Regions from separate parts of the Shewanella sp. GXUN23E genome, predicted to be linked through region 2. Evidence: predicted binding sites of a transcription regulator. Region 2 holds the regulator's gene; each other region holds the start of a gene.
The links. Region 2 encodes sigma-54, which starts transcription at its own class of promoters, with help from an activator protein. Its sites were predicted from a motif close to GTTGGCACGNNNNTNGNNT; they were not measured.
Positions count from the first base shown of each region.

Region 1: the regulator sigma-54 is predicted to act here: its motif matches at 2,949-2,967, upstream of ACRRUX_RS09175 (flagellar hook-length control protein FliK).
Region 3: the regulator sigma-54 is predicted to act here: its motif matches at 3,940-3,958, upstream of fliE (flagellar hook-basal body complex protein FliE).

Region 1 covers NZ_JBOZWP010000008.1:18,190-24,024, reverse strand. Annotated here, with positions in the region: gene fliG (flagellar motor switch protein FliG) at 1-80, shown strand, start outside; gene fliH (flagellar assembly protein FliH) at 67-1,059, shown strand; gene fliI (flagellar protein export ATPase FliI) at 1,028-2,368, shown strand; gene fliJ (flagellar export protein FliJ) at 2,431-2,874, shown strand; gene ACRRUX_RS09175 (flagellar hook-length control protein FliK) at 3,035-4,795, shown strand; gene fliL (flagellar basal body-associated protein FliL) at 4,873-5,388, shown strand; gene fliM (flagellar motor switch protein FliM) at 5,410-5,835, shown strand, end outside.
Region 2 covers NZ_JBOZWP010000017.1:55,966-61,800, forward strand. Annotated here, with positions in the region: gene lptB (LPS export ABC transporter ATP-binding protein) at 1-673, shown strand, start outside; gene ACRRUX_RS14555 (RNA polymerase factor sigma-54) at 809-2,284, shown strand; gene hpf (ribosome hibernation promoting factor) at 2,315-2,602, shown strand; gene ptsN (PTS IIA-like nitrogen regulatory protein PtsN) at 2,605-3,048, shown strand; gene rapZ (RNase adapter RapZ) at 3,045-3,896, shown strand; gene ACRRUX_RS14575 (HPr family phosphocarrier protein) at 3,886-4,158, shown strand; gene mgtE (magnesium transporter) at 4,299-5,672, shown strand; gene ACRRUX_RS14585 (OmpA family protein) at 5,729-5,835, opposite strand, start outside.
Region 3 covers NZ_JBOZWP010000008.1:25,199-31,033, reverse strand. Annotated here, with positions in the region: gene ACRRUX_RS09220 (sigma-54 dependent transcriptional regulator) at 1-1,341, shown strand, start outside; gene ACRRUX_RS09215 (sensor histidine kinase) at 1,433-2,515, shown strand; gene ACRRUX_RS09210 (sigma-54-dependent transcriptional regulator) at 2,512-3,879, shown strand; gene fliE (flagellar hook-basal body complex protein FliE) at 4,010-4,345, shown strand; gene fliF (flagellar basal-body MS-ring/collar protein FliF) at 4,380-5,835, shown strand, end outside.

The DNA.
Region 1 (5,835 bases), on a different contig from region 2:
AGATTTTGGGTGTGGCCCGTCGATTGGCTGATGCCGGTGAAATCATGTTAGGCGGCGGTGGTGGCGATGAGTTCCTCTGATCCTGATGCGCTGAAACCTCGCCGTGGATACCTGAGCGGTGATGATGCCAGGGCATTTGAATCCTGGTCGTTGCCCAATGTTGGTCGGGCCGACAGTGCGCCCAAATCTGACATGTTCGGTTATACAGAGCGTGCCGGACGCCCTTTGGATGAAGAGCCGCAGGATGTCATGCCGCCAACCATGGCGGAGCTTGAACAAATCCGGGCTGAGGCCGAACAGGAAGGCTTTGCCGAAGGACAGGCACGCGGTTATGCCCAGGGGCTGGAGGAGGGTAACAGCGAGGGTCAAGAACAGGGGTATGCCGCAGGTTTTGAACAGGGACAGCAACAGGGATTTGATGCTGGCATGCAGCGCAGCAATGACGTGCTGGCGAAACTGGAGTCGGCCATGGCGCAGCTACAGGCACCCTTGGCGTTAATGGATACCGAAGTGGAGATGGAACTGCTCAGGCTGACCATGATACTGGCCAAATCGGTGGTCATGGCCGAGTTGAAAATACATCCGGAGCAGATACTGGTGGCGCTGCGTCAGGGGGTTGACGCCTTGCCCCTCAAGCAGCAACAGGTGCTCATCCGGGTGCATCCGGAAGATGCCCGTCGGATCGGTGAGGCATACAGCCACAGTCAACTGGAGCGTCAGGGCTGGGATATCGAGCAGGACCCATCGATGCATGAGGGAGACTGTATTGTCAGCACCCAACGTTCGTCGGTGGATCTGCGATTGGCAGAACGTCTGGAGCAGGTACTATTGGCGCCGCAAAGTGAACTGGAGGAGCTACAGCGTGAATATCAGTCAAAGACTGATGCGATTGCGGCTCAGCACGATCTGACTGACAACCGGAAGCTAGTGTCAGCATCTGAAGAGCTGCCTGCCAGCGATACCGAGAATCCCGCAAACGAGCCTGCCGACGCAGATTCAGCCAATCCGGATGAACCGAAAAATGACGATGGACAGGCGCAAGAGCCAATTACTCAATAGGCTGCGTGAGCACACGCAGCAGCAACCGCCTTTCAGGCCGGTGGCCAGTGGCCAGTTGGTGCGGGTGGTTGGACTGACTCTGGAAGCCTGCGGTTGCCGGGCGCCGGTTGGCAGCCTGTGTGCCATCGAAACCATGAGAGGCGAGATGGTTGCTGAAGTGGTGGGCTTTGATGACGAGCTTTTGTATCTCATGCCGGTGGATGAATTGCAGGGCGTGCTGCCCGGCGCGAAGGTGACGCCATTGGGAGAGCAAAGCCGTCTGCCAGTAGGGATGAGCTTACTTGGCAGGGTCCTGGATGGCAGCGGTCAACCTCTCGATGGAAAAGGCCCGTTGAAAACTTCCGAACTGGCTCCGGCTCACAATCAGCCAATCAACCCCCTCGCCCGAACCGCCATTTCACAACCTCTGGATGTCGGCGTGCGGGCGATCAACGCCATGCTGACTGTGGGGCAGGGACAGCGTATGGGGTTATTTGCCGGCTCCGGTGTGGGAAAAAGTGTGCTGCTGGGGATGATGACCCGTGGCACAGCGGCGGATATTGTCGTGGTTGGACTGGTGGGTGAACGTGGGCGGGAAGTAAAGGAATTTATTGAGGAAATCCTCGGTGAGCAGGGGCGTGAACGGGCGGTTGTGGTTGCGGCTCCGGCCGATACCTCACCATTAATGCGACTCAGAGCCTGTGAAACCGCCACCCGCATCGCCGAATATTTCCGTCATATGGGCTACAACGTGCTGCTGCTGATGGACAGTCTCACCCGTTACGCTCAGGCTCAGCGGGAAGTGGCCTTGGCGGTGGGAGAGCCTCCGGCGACCAAAGGCTATCCGCCATCTGTGTTCGCGCGTTTGCCGCGGCTGGTGGAACGCGCCGGTAATGGTGCGCAAGGAGAAGGTTCCATCACGGCGTTTTACACTGTACTGACCGAAGGGGATGATCTGCAGGATCCCATTGCCGACGCAGCCAGGGCGATCCTTGATGGACATATAGTGCTGTCCCGCACGCTGGCGGATGCCGGCCATTATCCGGCGATTGATATTGAGGCATCCATCAGCCGGGTGGCACCGATGGTGGTGTCAGGTGAGCACATGGATGCCATGCGCCGGGTGAAACAGACTTATTCCCTGTACCAGCAAAACCGCGATCTCATCTCTATCGGGGCATACAGCCAGGGGGCAGATCCCAGAATTGACAATGCTATTCGGCTGCAACCGGCCATGAATGCTTTTTTGCGCCAGGGCATGAAGGAGTCTGTATCACTGGAGCGCAGTCAACTGATGTTGACCCAGCTTGCAGCCCAGTGTCATGGGTAATGGACGGTGAATGTGGAACTGCTAAGGTCGATATTTTATGGCTCAAATAACAGGTGGCTGGAATGAGTAAAGATCCGCTGCTGACGGTATTGTCGCTGGCGCAGGAATCCGAGGAGCAGGCGGGATTACAGCTCAGAGCCGCCCAGAGTGAACTGCAAAAACGGGAAGCCCAGTTACAGGCACTGAATCAATATCGCCTTGACTATATGCAACAGCTCAAAGACAAGTCCGGTGGTCGGATCAGTGTCACCTTCTACCAGCAATTTCATAAATTTATCAAACAGATTGATGATGCTATCGGTCAGCAAATCAAAGCGGTATCACAATCCCGGGAAATGCGGGCTCATCGTCAGCAGCATTGGCTGGAGCAACAGCGTAAACGTAAAGCGGTTGAGCAGCTGCTGGATAAAAAAGCCCGTGCCGCAGAATTGAAACAGGCACGAATTGAGCAAAAACTCACCGACGAGTTTGCCATGCAGCAATGTTACCGTCGGCAAGCGAGGTAATCTGCGCCACGGCCTTCGCTGTTTCTGTACTGTCCATTTTCCTTCAATCTCAATGTTGTCAGGTTGAACCAATACTTGGCACAGCATTTGCTGAATTAATCCTGTCTATGATGACTGCCAGCGGAATGACGTTCGTTTGGCAGATTTGACGGAGGTCAACATGCAGCAACTCAGTTCAGTCCTTCTCGGTGCGCCAGTCAGCACTCAAAACCCCGGCCAGGAAGTCAGGGGGGAAGAGGGCTTTGCCGATCTGCTATCCCGCGCGCAGAACCAATTGCAGGGAAATGGCAGTGACAAACTGGCGGACAAGCCAGCGGAGCGCAGTGTGGCTGGCACGTCTGCAGAGGGGGAGTCGCATCAGCAGCCTGGATCAACGGCAAACACCAATGAGTCCAGTGTCGCCGCGAGTTCCGGAGTAACGGTTCCGGGGAAAGGCGAATCAAAGGCGACAGATGAGGCTGACTTGGCGTCTGAGCAGACTTCTGAGTTGGACACTGAGCCCAAGTCATCGGCGCTGGCCGAGGACGAGGAGCCTGCTGACTCTGTCAATATGCTGCCTTCTGTTATTTCCCTGGATACCACTAACGAGCCGGATAATCTCGCTCTTGGTTTGCTGTTTTCGCAAATTCAGTTGGCCAGACAGTGGGCGGATAAAGGAGATGGCGCAGATTTGCCGCCTGAAGGGGAAATATTTGCCGCTTTTGACAGTCAGGGGAATGCCTTCTCCACCGTTAACATGTGGTTTTCTGCTGGCGGGCCGGTATCTTCAGAAGATACCGGGGATAGTTCACCGGCGCTGAATGATGATTTGGCGTCACTGCTGGCTCAGCTCAAGGATATGCCGGACGCCGGGAAGCTGACCGGTATGCTGGAGCAGTTCGGTGACACCAAAATGCCGCTGGCTGATATTCAGGCGCTGCTCAGTCAGCTGACCAATGCTGATGGTCAACCGGATCTGCAAAAATCCGCTGAGCTTTTGGGTATTGGGGCGCTTCCTCTGAGTGATGAACAGCAAAAGGCGCTTGGCAATTTGGTTGGTCAACTTACCGCGCTGGTACAGCTGGCCCGGCTGGAAGGACAGGTAGCCGGGGCCTCGCCCGTCAGTGAGGCCCCCGGTTTGACGACAAGCCTGGAGGTAGCCAGGCTGGATAGTGCCGCTCAACCCACGATGCCTGCAGTTGCCGTCAGTGGTTCTCAGCCAACAACGGACGTTCCCCGGATTTTATCCGCGGGCAGCAACCAGGCGCTGCAGCAGTCAGCGTTGCCAGAGGGGATTGTTGCATTGACCGCGGAAACTGACGCCCAGAGTGAACAGGTGAGTTTATCGCAGGCGGCAAAAATGTTGCAGCAAGCAGAATTAACTGTGCAGAGCAGCACAGATGTTATCGATGAACGTGTGACGCAACTGACGCACAATCAGAGTGTTCAAACACCAATTCATCGAAGTGAAGTTCCCCAGTTTCAACTATCTGTTCGTCAGGAAGTCGACGGCCAGTTCCAGCAGCAACAACTGATCCAGAAATTTGCACCGTTAATGCAGCAACAGCTGGTTCATATGGTCAGCAAAGGCATCGGTCAGGCAGAGATCCGCCTGGATCCGCCGGAGCTGGGTCAGATGCTGGTACGCATTCAGGTCAATGGCGATCAGACTCAGGTGCAGTTTCACGCCATGCAGCAGCAAACCCGGGATATGCTCGAGCAGACCCTGCCAAGGTTGCGGGAAATGTTGCAGTCTCAGGGGATGGAACTGGCCGATGGTCAGGTTTCTCAACAGCAGAGTTCCGGTGGTGGCCAGACTGATGGTGAGGGTAGCGGTCATCACGGGGTGGGGCGTGAAGTGGATGAAATTGCAGCAGACGCTCCAGCATCAGTAACAAATCAGCGACGCAGTGGTGGTTCAGCTATAGATTATTACGCCTGAGTGGGTAACCTATAATGAAAGTTATGAAATATAAGTAATGATATTTCAGCGACTTTAAATAACACAAGGACACAAATATGGCTGAAGAACTGGAGCTGGAAGAAACGGCAAAACCCAAGGGTAAAGGCAAGCTGTTTTTGATTATTGGTGTTGTTGTCGTGTTACTGGCCGGCGGTGGGGCTGCCTTTTTTATGATGGGCGGTGAAGAGCCTGTTGCAGAAGATGCACAGGCTGCAGCACAGCCGGCAGCAGAGGCAGAAGAAAGCAATTCAGGCGAAGCGCGTTACGTCGGCATGCCCAGACCATTCCTGTTCAACCTGGCGGGGGCTCAAAAGAGCCGGCTGGTGGAAATCAAAGTACAACTGATGGTCCGGGGTGATGATAACGAAACGCTGGCGAAGAAACATATTCCTTTAATTGAGGATTCGTTGCTGTCCACTTTCAGCACCGCAGATGTAGAGAAGTTAAAAACTCAGGTTGGCAAGGACGATCTGAGGCAAAAAGCCCTGTTGAACGTACAGAATACCCTTAACCCGATCGCCGGTAAGAAGGTGGTAGAAAAAGTACTGTTCACCGGGTTTGTCATGCAGTAATCAGTCACCAGAGGCATAAGTGTGAGCGATTTATTAAGCCAAGACGAAATTGACGCGCTGCTTCACGGAGTAGATGACGTCGAGGAAGATTCACCGGATGACGGCGCGGGTCGTCCCGCGCAATCCTTTGACTTTTCCTCCCAGGACCGAATCGTCCGGGGCCGGATGCCGACGCTGGAGCTGGTGAATGAGCGATTTGCCAGACATTTGCGCATCAGTATGTTCAACATGATGCGCCGGGCGGCAGAGGTTTCCATCAACGGCGTGCAGATGCTCAAGTTTGGCGAATATGTTCATACGCTGTTTGTGCCGACCAGTTTGAATATGGTGCGCTTCAGTCCGCTTAAAGGGACGGCGCTTATTACCATGGAAGCCAGGCTGGTATTTATTCTGGTGGACAACTTCTTCGGTGGTGACGGCCGTTTTCACGCCAAGATTGAGGGGCGG
Region 2 (5,835 bases):
CGTCAAGGACGTCAGCCTGGAAGTGAAAACCGGTCAGATCGTCGGTCTGCTCGGCCCCAACGGTGCCGGCAAGACCACCACATTTTATATGGTGGTTGGCTTGGTCAAAAGCGACAAGGGTGCTATCTACATCAATGATGAAGACCTGACGCTGGATCCCATGCATATGCGCGCCCGCAAGGGTATCGGCTACCTGCCTCAGGAAGCCAGTATCTTCCGTAAGTTGTCCGTCCGCGACAATATCATGGCAGTCCTGCAAACCCGCAAGGCACTGACCAATGAGCAACGGGAAGAACAACTGGAACATCTGCTGGAAGAGTTCAACATCACCCATATCCGCGATTCCATGGGGATGGCCCTGTCAGGCGGTGAACGCCGGCGGGTGGAAATTGCCAGGGCGCTGGCAGCCAATCCCAAGTTCATTCTGCTGGATGAACCATTCGCCGGGGTTGATCCGATCTCGGTTATCGACATCAAGAAGATCATCGAACAGCTCAAGAGCCGTGGTCTGGGGGTACTGATCACCGACCATAACGTGCGGGAAACCCTGGATGTTTGCGAACACGCTTATATCGTCAGCCACGGCAATCTGATTGCCGAAGGCACACCGGCGGAAATCCTTGATAACCAGCAGGTGCGCGCTGTGTACTTGGGTGAACAATTCAGGCTATAGTTAATTCATGTGTCCCGGCGCCAGTGCAGCAGCCATGCCGGGACAGCAAGGATACGCACTTTCCTCAGACCGATGGACATACCGGTTCTCGAGAATTTCTATTAAAACCACTCTATACAGGGATTTGCGGTAAAGATGAAAGCGTCTCTCCAGCTTAAACTGGGTCAGCAGTTAACCATGACGCCTCAACTGCAGCAGGCCATCCGCCTGTTGCAATTGTCTTCTCTGGAACTCCAGCAGGAAATCCAACAGGCGCTGGAATCCAATCCTTTGCTGGAGATGGATGAAGAACAATATGACTCAGAGCTGAATGACAACGAGGGTGACAACTCAGCGGAATTTGATGAGCCTGACGATTCAGAGCCGATGCAGCACAGCTCAAGTGTCGAAACATCAGACGCCATCACCCAGGAAGCCATGCCGGACGAGCTGCCCATGGACACCACCTGGGATGAAGTCTTCACTGCCGCTCCAGTCGCTGCCGGCCCCGCAGTGCGTGATGATGATATGCCATTTCAGGGGGAAACCAGTGAAGGTCTGTATGAACATCTGGAATGGCAGAAAAACCTGACGCCCTTTTCCGAGAACGATTACGCCATCGCCACCGCCATTATTGAGGCGATCGATGACCGAGGGTACCTGACTCAAAGCACGCAGGAGATCCTCGAAGCCTTGGGAGATGAGGACACTGAACTCGATGAAGTTGAAGCGGTACTCAAGCGTATCCAGCACTTCGATCCTGTGGGCGTGGCTGCCAGGGATTTGAGCGAGTGTCTGCTGATCCAGCTCAATCAGTTTGCGGCAGAGACTCCCCACATTGAGCATGCCCGCTTACTTATCCGTGAGCATCTGGAGCTGATTGCCAACCGCGATTTCCGCACTCTGATGCGCAAGACCCGCCTTAAGGAAGATGATCTGCGTGAGGCCATTAACCTCATCCAGACCCTGAATCCACGGCCAGGTCTGCTCATCAGCCGGGATAACGATGAGTATGTAATCCCAGATGTATCCGTATCCAAGAAGCATGGCCGCTGGGTAGTGGAGCTCAACCCCGATTGCATGCCCAAACTGAATGTCAACCAGCATTATGCAGCCATGGCCCGCAGCACGCGCAGCCAGGCTGACAGCCAGTTCATTCGCGGCCATTTGCAGGAAGCCAAGTGGTTTATTAAAAGTCTGGAGAGCCGTAACGATACACTGCTGAAAGTGGCCAATTGTATCGTGCAGTTTCAACAGGGATTTTTTGAGTTCGGCGAAGAGGCCATGAAACCTATGGTACTCAACGATATTGCCGAAGCGGTTGAAATGCATGAGTCCACCATTTCCAGGGTGACCACGCAAAAATATATGCATACCCCAAGAGGGATTTTCGAATTAAAGTATTTCTTCTCCAGCCATGTTGGAACTGAAGATGGTGGAGAATGCTCGTCCACTGCCATTCGTGCTTTTATCAAAAAGCTAGTGGCAGCCGAAAACCAGAAGAAACCATTAAGCGACAGCAAGATGGCAGAACTTCTGGCAGAACAGGGAATAAATGTTGCCAGACGGACTATCGCCAAATACCGAGAAGCGATGCTGATTCCGCCTTCCAACCAGCGTAAGAGTTTATAACCCTACCCGGAATAAAGGAGGTAGCTATCTATGCAAATCAACCTGACTGGACACCATATCGAGATTACAGACTCTCTGCGGGAATATGTGGAAAGCAAATTCACCAAGCTTGAACGCCATTTTGAACAGATCAATAATGTGCACGTTGTATTGAATGTTGAGAAACTTCAGCAAATTGCAGAAGCAAAACTGCATATAAACGGCGGCGAAATTTTCGCAACTTCAGAACATGAAGATATGTATGCCGCAATAGACGCCCTGATCGACAAACTTGATCGTCAGGTGATTAAACACAAAGAGAAACTGACAAAACACTAACGATGGAACTTCGTACCATCCTGCAGCCGGAGTGTGCCTCCTGTGCCACTCCGGGCAGTAAGAAAAAAGTACTTGAGCTGGTAAGCGATCTTATCGCGGCTCAGTACCCCACCCTTTCCTCCCAGGAAGTATTCGAAAGTCTGCTTGCCCGGGAGAAAGTTGGCAGCACAGGAATCGGAAACGGTATTGCTATTCCTCACGGCAAACTGACGACTATTGATCATCCCATCGCCGTCCTGGTGAAATGCACCGAACCCGTTCCCTTCGATGCCATCGACAATCAACCGGTCGATATTCTTTTTGCCCTGCTGGTTCCAGCCGAGCAATGTCAGACTCATCTGGCAACACTCGCTGCAATGGCTGAAAAGCTCAGCGACAAACAAGTGGTTAAGCAACTGCGCAAAGCGCAGGATGACGCAGAACTGTTCCGGGTTATTACCGCATGAAATTGGTTATCGTATCGGGCCGCAGTGGCTCAGGAAAATCTGTTGCCTTAAGAGCGCTGGAAGATCTGGGCTACTACTGTGTGGATAATTTGCCGCTGTCGCTGATTGGCAGCTTGATGGAGCAACTCAAAAGCACCACTGAACAGGTCGCCATCAGTGTGGATGTGCGCAATCTGAAAAATCAGGATAAGGTGCTGGAGCAACAACTCAAGTCACTGAGCAATACTGAGATCACCAGTTTTTTCCTGTATTCAGGTGATGATATCCTGCTGAAACGCTACAGCGAAACCCGACGCCTGCACCCTTTATCACGCAACCAAAGCTCTCTGCAGGAAGCCATCAAACTGGAAGGCCAGCTGCTGGCCCCGCTGTCCAAGATGATGGACCATTTCATTGACACCTCACATCTGAATGTTTACGAACTGAGCGATCAGGTCCGGCAAATTCTGATGGGACACGTTGAAAAAGAGCTGGTTATTACCTTTGAATCCTTTGGCTTCAAACATGGCATGCCTGCCGAAGCAGACTTCATGTTCGACGTGCGCTTTTTACCCAATCCCCACTGGGAGCCGGAGCTGCGACCGCTGACCGGACTGGATCAACCGGTACAGGACTTCTTGAACCGCCAGACGCTGGTCAATAAATTCATCTGGCAGATTGAAAATCTGCTGGAAACCTGGCTGCCTCATCTTGAACGCAATAACCGCAGTTATCTGACCATCGCCATCGGCTGTACCGGCGGTCAGCACAGATCGGTATTTATCGCCGAGCAGCTGGCCAAGCGTATCGCCCAGGGCCAGCATACGGTCAAAGTTCGGCATCGTGAGCTGAGCAAACATGAAACTTGAGCGCCAGGTAACCATCTGCAATCAACTGGGTCTGCACGCCAGAGCCGCCACCAAGCTGGCGGTACTGGCGGGCCAGTTTGACGCTGAAGTGACCTTATCCAACGGTGAGAAGACCGCCAGTGCCGCCAGTGTACTGGGTCTGCTGATGCTGGCATCCGGTCAGGGTAAAACCATCTCACTGACCGCCGAAGGGCAAGACGCGCAAGCTGCCATGGATGCCATCTGCGCCCTGATCAATGCCCGTTTTGACGAAGGCCAGTAGCAAAAAATCTGTATAATTCCGATAGCTGGGCTATCATATGCGCCTGTCTGCACTGTGCCATTGCGGCACCCTGCCTGCGGCAGACATCAGTTTTACCTGACTAATCTCTATCAAGAAAAATCGGTAGCAGGGGGGAATTCATGCCGATCGAAGTTCTGGATAACGATCTGACCGAACAACGTCTTACCCAGCTGAACAAAGCGCTGGGCAGTGGCATGTTTGTGCATGTACGCAATATGCTGCATGACATGGCAGCCTCGGATATCGCGCTGATGCTGGAGTCATCCCCGCCGCAAACCCGTCAGATCCTCTGGCAACTTATCGATCAGGAGCAAACCGGTGAAATCCTCGAGGAACTGCCCGAGGACATGAAGGACCACCTGATCCGCTCCATGACCCCAGAGCGACTGGCCAAAGCCACCGCTGGCATGGATACCGATGATCTGGCTTACATTCTGCGCAGCCTGCCCGATGCCATGTTCCGTCAGGTACTCCAGTCCATGAGCGCGCAGGACAGAGCCCGGGTGGAACAGGCGCTGTCCTATCCGGAAGAAACCGCTGGCGGCATCATGAATACCGATACGGTCACCCTGAGGCCGGATGTCAACATCGATGTGATCCTGCGTTACCTGCGCCTGCGCGGAGAGCTGCCCGAAGCCACTGACACCCTGTACGTAGTGGATAAACGTGACCGCCTGCTGGGCGGCATCCGCATCACCGATCTGCTGACCTGTAATCCCGATGCCACGGTGCGGGATATTATGATGCCGGATTTGGAAGGTATTCCGGTTGGTATGTCCGATACCGAAGTGTCGCAGCTGTTTGAACGACACGACTGGGTATCCGCCCCCGTGGTCGATGAAGAGGGCAAACTGCTTGGCCGTATCACCATCGATGATGTGGTCGATGTTATCCGTGAGGATGCTGAACACTCAATGATGGGGATGGCCGGTATGGATGACGATGAAGACACCTTCGGCCCGGTGCTGAAAAGTACCCTGCGCCGCTCGCTGTGGCTGACCATCAATCTATTCGCTGCACTGCTGGCCGCCTCTGTCAGTAACATGTTTGAAGGTACCCTGGAAAAATTCGCCACCATAGCAGTACTGATGACGATTGTTCCCAGTATGGGCGGAGTAGCCGGCAATCAAACACTGGCGCTGGTGATCCGCGGTATTGCCCTTGGACATGTCGGCCAGAGCAACTCCCGTTGGCTGATTGGCAAAGAGTTGGCAATTGGCTTTCTCAATGGCCTGATGTGGTCAATTCTGGTATTTCTGGCGGTATGGGCCTGGAAGGGCGATCTGGCGCTGGGAGGCCTGATTGGCGGCGCCATGTTGATCAACATGACAGTCGCCGGGCTGGCAGGTGCCAGCATTCCGCTGATCCTCAAGCGTTTCAATATTGACCCGGCACTGGCGGGCGGTATGGTACTGACCACAGTCACTGACGTGATTGGCCTGTTTGCCTTTCTGGGACTGGCAACGCTGTTTTTAATGAATCACAGCGTCTAGCCGCCTATCCGCAAAATAAAAACGGCAGCCTGAGCTGCCGTTTTTTTATTGTCCTATTACCCCTGAATCGGGGTCAGAATAATTTCCACCCGACGGTTCTGGGCGCGCCCCTCTTTGGTATTGTTGGAAGCAATCGGACTGGCTTCGCCCATTCCTGATGCAC
Region 3 (5,835 bases), on a different contig from region 2:
GTTGAAAACCTGTCCATGGATGATATTGCTTCCAGATTGGATGCGACTCGTTTTCGGGCATTAGTGATTTCGTTGGATACTGTTTCCTTCGACGATGCCAGGTCCATTGCAGCAAAATTCCCCTGGCAACCCATCCTGTTGCTGGGAACGCCTCAGGGAGTGACGGCCGGGAACGTGCTGGGCACCATTGAAGAACCTTTCAATTATCCCCAACTGACAGAGTTATTGCATTTCTGCCAGGTGTTTGGGCAGTCCAAACGACTGGAAGTGCCAACCAGTGGCAATCAAACCAAGTTGTTTCGCAGCCTGGTTGGCCGCAGCGAGGGCATCGCTAAGGTGCGGCACTTGATTAACCAGGTCGCCGGCTCTGACGCGACTGTGCTGGTATTGGGTCAGTCCGGTACCGGTAAAGAGGTGGTTGCCCGAAATATTCATTATCTGTCAACCCGGCGTGATGGCCCCTTCATTCCGGTGAACTGCGGCGCTATTCCGCCAGAGCTGCTGGAAAGTGAGCTGTTTGGCCATGAAAAAGGCTCTTTTACCGGTGCCATCAGCTCCCGTAAAGGGCGTTTCGAATTGGCTGAAGGTGGCACTCTGTTTCTCGATGAAATTGGTGACATGCCTTTGCAGATGCAGGTGAAGTTGCTGCGGGTATTGCAGGAGCGGGTGTTTGAGCGGGTGGGCGGAACCAAAACCCTGAAAGCCGATGTGCGCGTGGTTGCTGCAACTCACCGGGATTTGGAAAAGATGATAGAAGGCAACGAATTCCGCGAAGATCTCTTCTATCGCCTCAACGTCTTCCCGGTGGAAATGCCCTCGCTGAGTGAGCGGGCTGAAGATATTCCGCTGTTGCTGCAGGAGCTGGTCAGCCGGGTTTATAACGAAGGTCGTGGCAAGGTGCGTTTTACCCAGCGGGCCATAGATTCGCTTAAAGAACATGGCTGGACCGGCAACGTGCGTGAACTGTCCAATCTGGTTGAGCGTTTGACCATTCTGTATCCGGGTGGGTTGGTGGATGTCAACGATCTGCCAATCAAATATCGTCATATCGATGTTCCGGAATACTGTGTCGAAGTCAGCGAAGCACAGATGGAGCGCGATGCGCTGGCCTCTATTTTCAATGATGAAGAACCGGTGGAAATTCCTGACGCCAGATTCCCCAGCGAATTGCCGCCCGAAGGGGTTAACCTCAAGGATTTGTTGGCTGAGCTGGAAATTGACATGATCCGTCAAGCGCTGGAGCAGCAGGACAATGTGGTTGCCAGAGCTGCCGAAATGCTGGGCATCCGCCGTACTACACTGGTTGAAAAAATGCGCAAATATGGCATGGGTAAAGAATAAATCTTTACTAAACAATAGAATAGCTTGCTGATTTTATTGGCATAGTGAATGCATAGACCCCGTCAGAAACGTTTTTTTGACGGGGTTTTTTATGTCAGCAAACTCTTTGGCGGCTTTTACCACCCTTGAGCATACCGGCACACAATGGGTTCCTATGCAGGAGGCGGCCAATATGTCGTCCCGGCTGGAGCATATCCTGCAGGCGATGCCATCCGGGGTGATATTGCTCAATGGCGACGGGGTGGTGTCTGAGGCAAATCCTGTCGCAAAAGAGCTGCTTGGCGAGCCACTGGAGGGTGAGCGCTGGCTGAGTATCATCAATCGCTCATTCGCGCCTAGAGAGGACGATGGTCATGAAGTGTCCCTGCGTAATGGTCGGCGGGTCAAACTGGCCATGACACCTCTTGACCCGGAACCAGGCCAGTTAATTGTATTGACTGATCTGACCGAAACCCGCTTGCTGCAAAAGAACCTGTCCCACCTGCAGCGCCTGTCTGCGCTGGGTAAGATGGTCGCTAGTTTGGCTCATCAAATTCGTACCCCGCTGTCAGCTGCGCTGCTGTATGCCGCCAATCTCGGCAGTCCTTCATTGCATGCCGATTCCCGCCAAAAGTTTCAGCAAAAATTGCTCGACAGGCTCAATGATCTGGAACATCAGGTCAATGACATGCTGCTGATGGCCAAAGGGCGGCAGGAGGGGATGGCAGAAAGCCTGAGTATGAGCTGTGTACTGGATGCGGTAGTGGCCAGCTGTGAACCTATAGTGCAGCGTCAGAAGGCCCGGATCATCCGTCATGAGCATACCAGCGCAACGTTGCTGGGCAATGCCAACGCACTGGCCAGTGCCATTGGCAATCTGGTGATGAATAGTCTGGAAGCCGGCGCGACCGAGGTGACCCTGCAGACTCAGGAGTTACAGGGACAGTTGCTGCTTCAGGTCATGGACAATGGCAAGGGGCTGGATGCTGAGTTGCAACAGCAGGTGTTGGAGCCTTTCTTTACCACCAAGGCACAGGGTACCGGCTTGGGGTTGGCGGTCGTTCAGTCTGTGGTGCGTAACCATGGCGGTTCACTGCAACTCAGCTGTCAACCGGGACTGGGATGCACAGCGACGGTTATGCTGCCGGTTCACCGGGGCACACATGAGATTCACCAGAGCCGGGAGGCAGTCTGATGGAAGCACGAATTTTGTTGGTCGAGGACGATCACTCCCTGCGGGAGGCGCTGCAGGACACTCTGCTGCTGGCTCAATACGAATGTGTTACCTGTGGCAATGGCGAGGACGCCATTGTGGCGCTCAAGAGCCACAAAGTAGATATGGTCATTACCGACGTACAGATGCCGGGGGTGGATGGGATGGCGCTGCTCAACTACTTGCAGCAGCATTTTCCGAAAATCCCGGTATTACTGATGACGGCTTATGCCACGGTACACAATGCGGTCAATGCCATCAAACTCGGGGCGGTGGACTATCTGGCCAAGCCTTTTGCACCGGAGGTATTGCTCAACCAGGTCAGCCGCTATCTGCCCAGTCACAGTGACAATAAAGATCCTGTCGTGGCCGATGATAAAAGTCTGGCACTACTGGCTCTGGCGCAGCGGGTTGCTGCGTCGGATGCCTCGGTGATGATCACCGGTCCCAGCGGCAGCGGTAAGGAAGTGTTGGCCCAGTATATACATCGTCACTCCGGGCGGAGCGGGGCCCCTTTTGTGGCGATTAACTGCGCGGCTATTCCTGAAAATATGCTGGAAGCGACCCTGTTCGGTTATGAGAAGGGCGCCTTCACCGGCGCTTATCAGGCCTGTCCGGGCAAGTTTGAACAGGCGCAGGGCGGCACTTTGTTGCTGGATGAAATCTCTGAGATGGATTTGGGATTGCAGGCCAAGTTGTTGCGGGTTCTGCAGGAGCGTGAAGTTGAGCGTCTGGGCGGACGCAAGACCATAAAGCTGGATGTGCGGGTATTGGCGACCTCCAACCGGGATCTCAAGCAAATGGCTGCGGACGGTGGATTTCGCGAGGATCTCTACTACCGTATCAATGTCTTTCCATTGGCCTGGCCAGCCTTGTATCAGCGACCAAAAGATATATTACCGCTGGCGGCATATTTGCTGAGTAAACACAGCAATCAGCAGGGGATTGTACAGGTGCCTGTGCTGGAAGACAGCGCCAGACACAAGTTACTGGCGCACAGTTGGCCTGGCAATGTGCGTGAGTTGGACAATGTGATGCAAAGGGCATTGATTCTGGCACAGGGTGGGCAGGTTCGGGCTGACGATATTATTCTGGATTTACAGGATGTGCCGTTGGCGTTGCCTGTCAGCGATTCCCGCCCCGCCCCTGTATCCGGCGTTGGAGACGGCGCGGCGGAAACTCTGGGCAGCGAATTGCAGGCACAGGAGCATGTGATCATTCTGGAAACTCTGGCACAGTGTAATGGCAGTCGCAAACAGGTGGCCGAGAAACTTGGGATCAGCGCCAGAACGCTGAGATATAAAATGGCCAGAATGCGCGATATGGGGATTGAACTGCCCGCTTGATAGCCCTTGAGATCGGGACTTGATACTGAGAAAAGCAGACCTTTGGGTCTGCTTTTTCACTTTGGCAAACTAATTGCATCGACCGGATAATGGAAACGACTCGTCAACAAATCGACGCTAGGAGTCCGGGATGCAGATTGGAAATACTTCACTCATGATGGAAATGCAGCGCCTTAAGGGTGAAATTGCGCCATCTCAGGGGCTTGAACCCCAAATCAGCCAGCAGATCAACAACACCAGCGGAGTCGAGTTCAGCGAACTGTTATCTCAGGCGCTGGGCACAGTGACCGACCTGCAGTCCAATGCATCGCAGCTGGCAACCCGGCTTGAAATGGGAGACTCGCGGGTGACATTGTCAGACACGGTAATCGCCCGTGAAAAGGCCAGCGTGGCTTTTGAGGCGACGATTCAGGTCCGCAACAAGTTCGTTGAAGCCTATAAAGAAATCATGAGTATGCCGGTTTAATCCCGGCATTATGGAGTGAACCGTGAGTACTGACATGGTGGTATCAGGCGGCGCAGATGGCGACGCTATTCAGGAAAACAAGTCAGGTGTTATGGCATCGATGGGCGGCGTGGATGTGCTCAAGCAGATAACCATGATCCTGGCGCTGGCGATTTGTCTGGCGGTGGCGGTATTTATTATGTTTTGGGCGCAGGAGCCCGACTACCGGCCACTCGGGAAAATGAGCACTCAGCAGATGGTTGAGGTGCTCGATGCGCTGGACAAAGCCAGAATTCCCTATGAAATTGATGTGGACGTCATCAAGGTTCCGGAGGAACAGTATCAGGATGTGAAGATGCTGCTGTCCCGTGAAGGGGTCGATGCCATATCCAGCGATCAGGATTACCTGAGCAAGGATTCAGGATTCGGTGTCAGTCAGCGAATGGAGCGTGCACGCCTGAAAGCCAGTCAGGAGCAGAATCTTGCCCGCGCCATTGAACAGCTCAACAGTATCAATCGCGCCAAGGTGATCCTGGCACTGCCCAAGGAAAACGTGTTCGCCCGTCATCGCAGTCAGCCCAGTGCAACCGTGGTTCTGACTACCCGCCGTGCCGGTCTGGAACAGGGAGAAGTGGACGCGGTGGTGGATATAGTGGCCTCTGCGGTGGAGGGGCTTGATCCCACCCGGGTGACAGTGACCGATGCCAACGGACGTTTGCTGAATTCAGGCAGTCAAAGTGGCGTGTCCGCCAGAGCCCGCAGAGAGCTGGAGCTGGTGCAGCAGAAAGAAGCTGAGTATCGCGCCAAAGTCGAGTCTATTCTTATTCCTATTCTCGGGCCGGAAAACTTTACCTCTCAGGTCGATGTTAATCTCGATTTCACCGCAGTGGAGGAAACGGCTCAACGTTTTAACCCGGATTTGCCGGCACTGCGCAGCGAAATGACAGTGGAAAATAACTCCAATGGCAAGGCCGTCGGAGGCATTCCAGGTGCCCTGACCAATCAGCCGCCGATGGAGTCGAATATTCCGCAGACCGTGACGCCGGGACAGAGCAGCAGTGACAGCTCAGGTGCCAGCCATAAAGAAGCGACCCGCAATTTTGAGCTCGATACGGTGATCAGCCATACCCGCCAGCAAATAGGCAATGTACGTCGGGTAAGCGTCTCTGTGGCGGTCGACTTCAAGCCCGGCGCAGTATCTGAAAGCGGTGAGGTCAGCCGGGTGCCCCGTACAGAGGAGGAGCTGGCCAATATTCGCCGTCTTATTGAAGGTGCCATTGGTTTCAGTACCCAGCGGGGTGATGCTATCGAAGTGGTGACAGTGCCCTTTATGGATCAATTGGTTGAGTCCGGTCCTGCACCGGAAATGTGGGAGCAGCCATGGTTCTGGCGCGCCGTTAAGCTGGTGTTGGGCGCTCTGGTGATCCTGGTGCTTATCCTCGCGGTTGTGCGGCCCATGCTCAAGCGCCTTATCTATCCGGATGCAGACAAGGTGCCTGATGAGCCGGGAT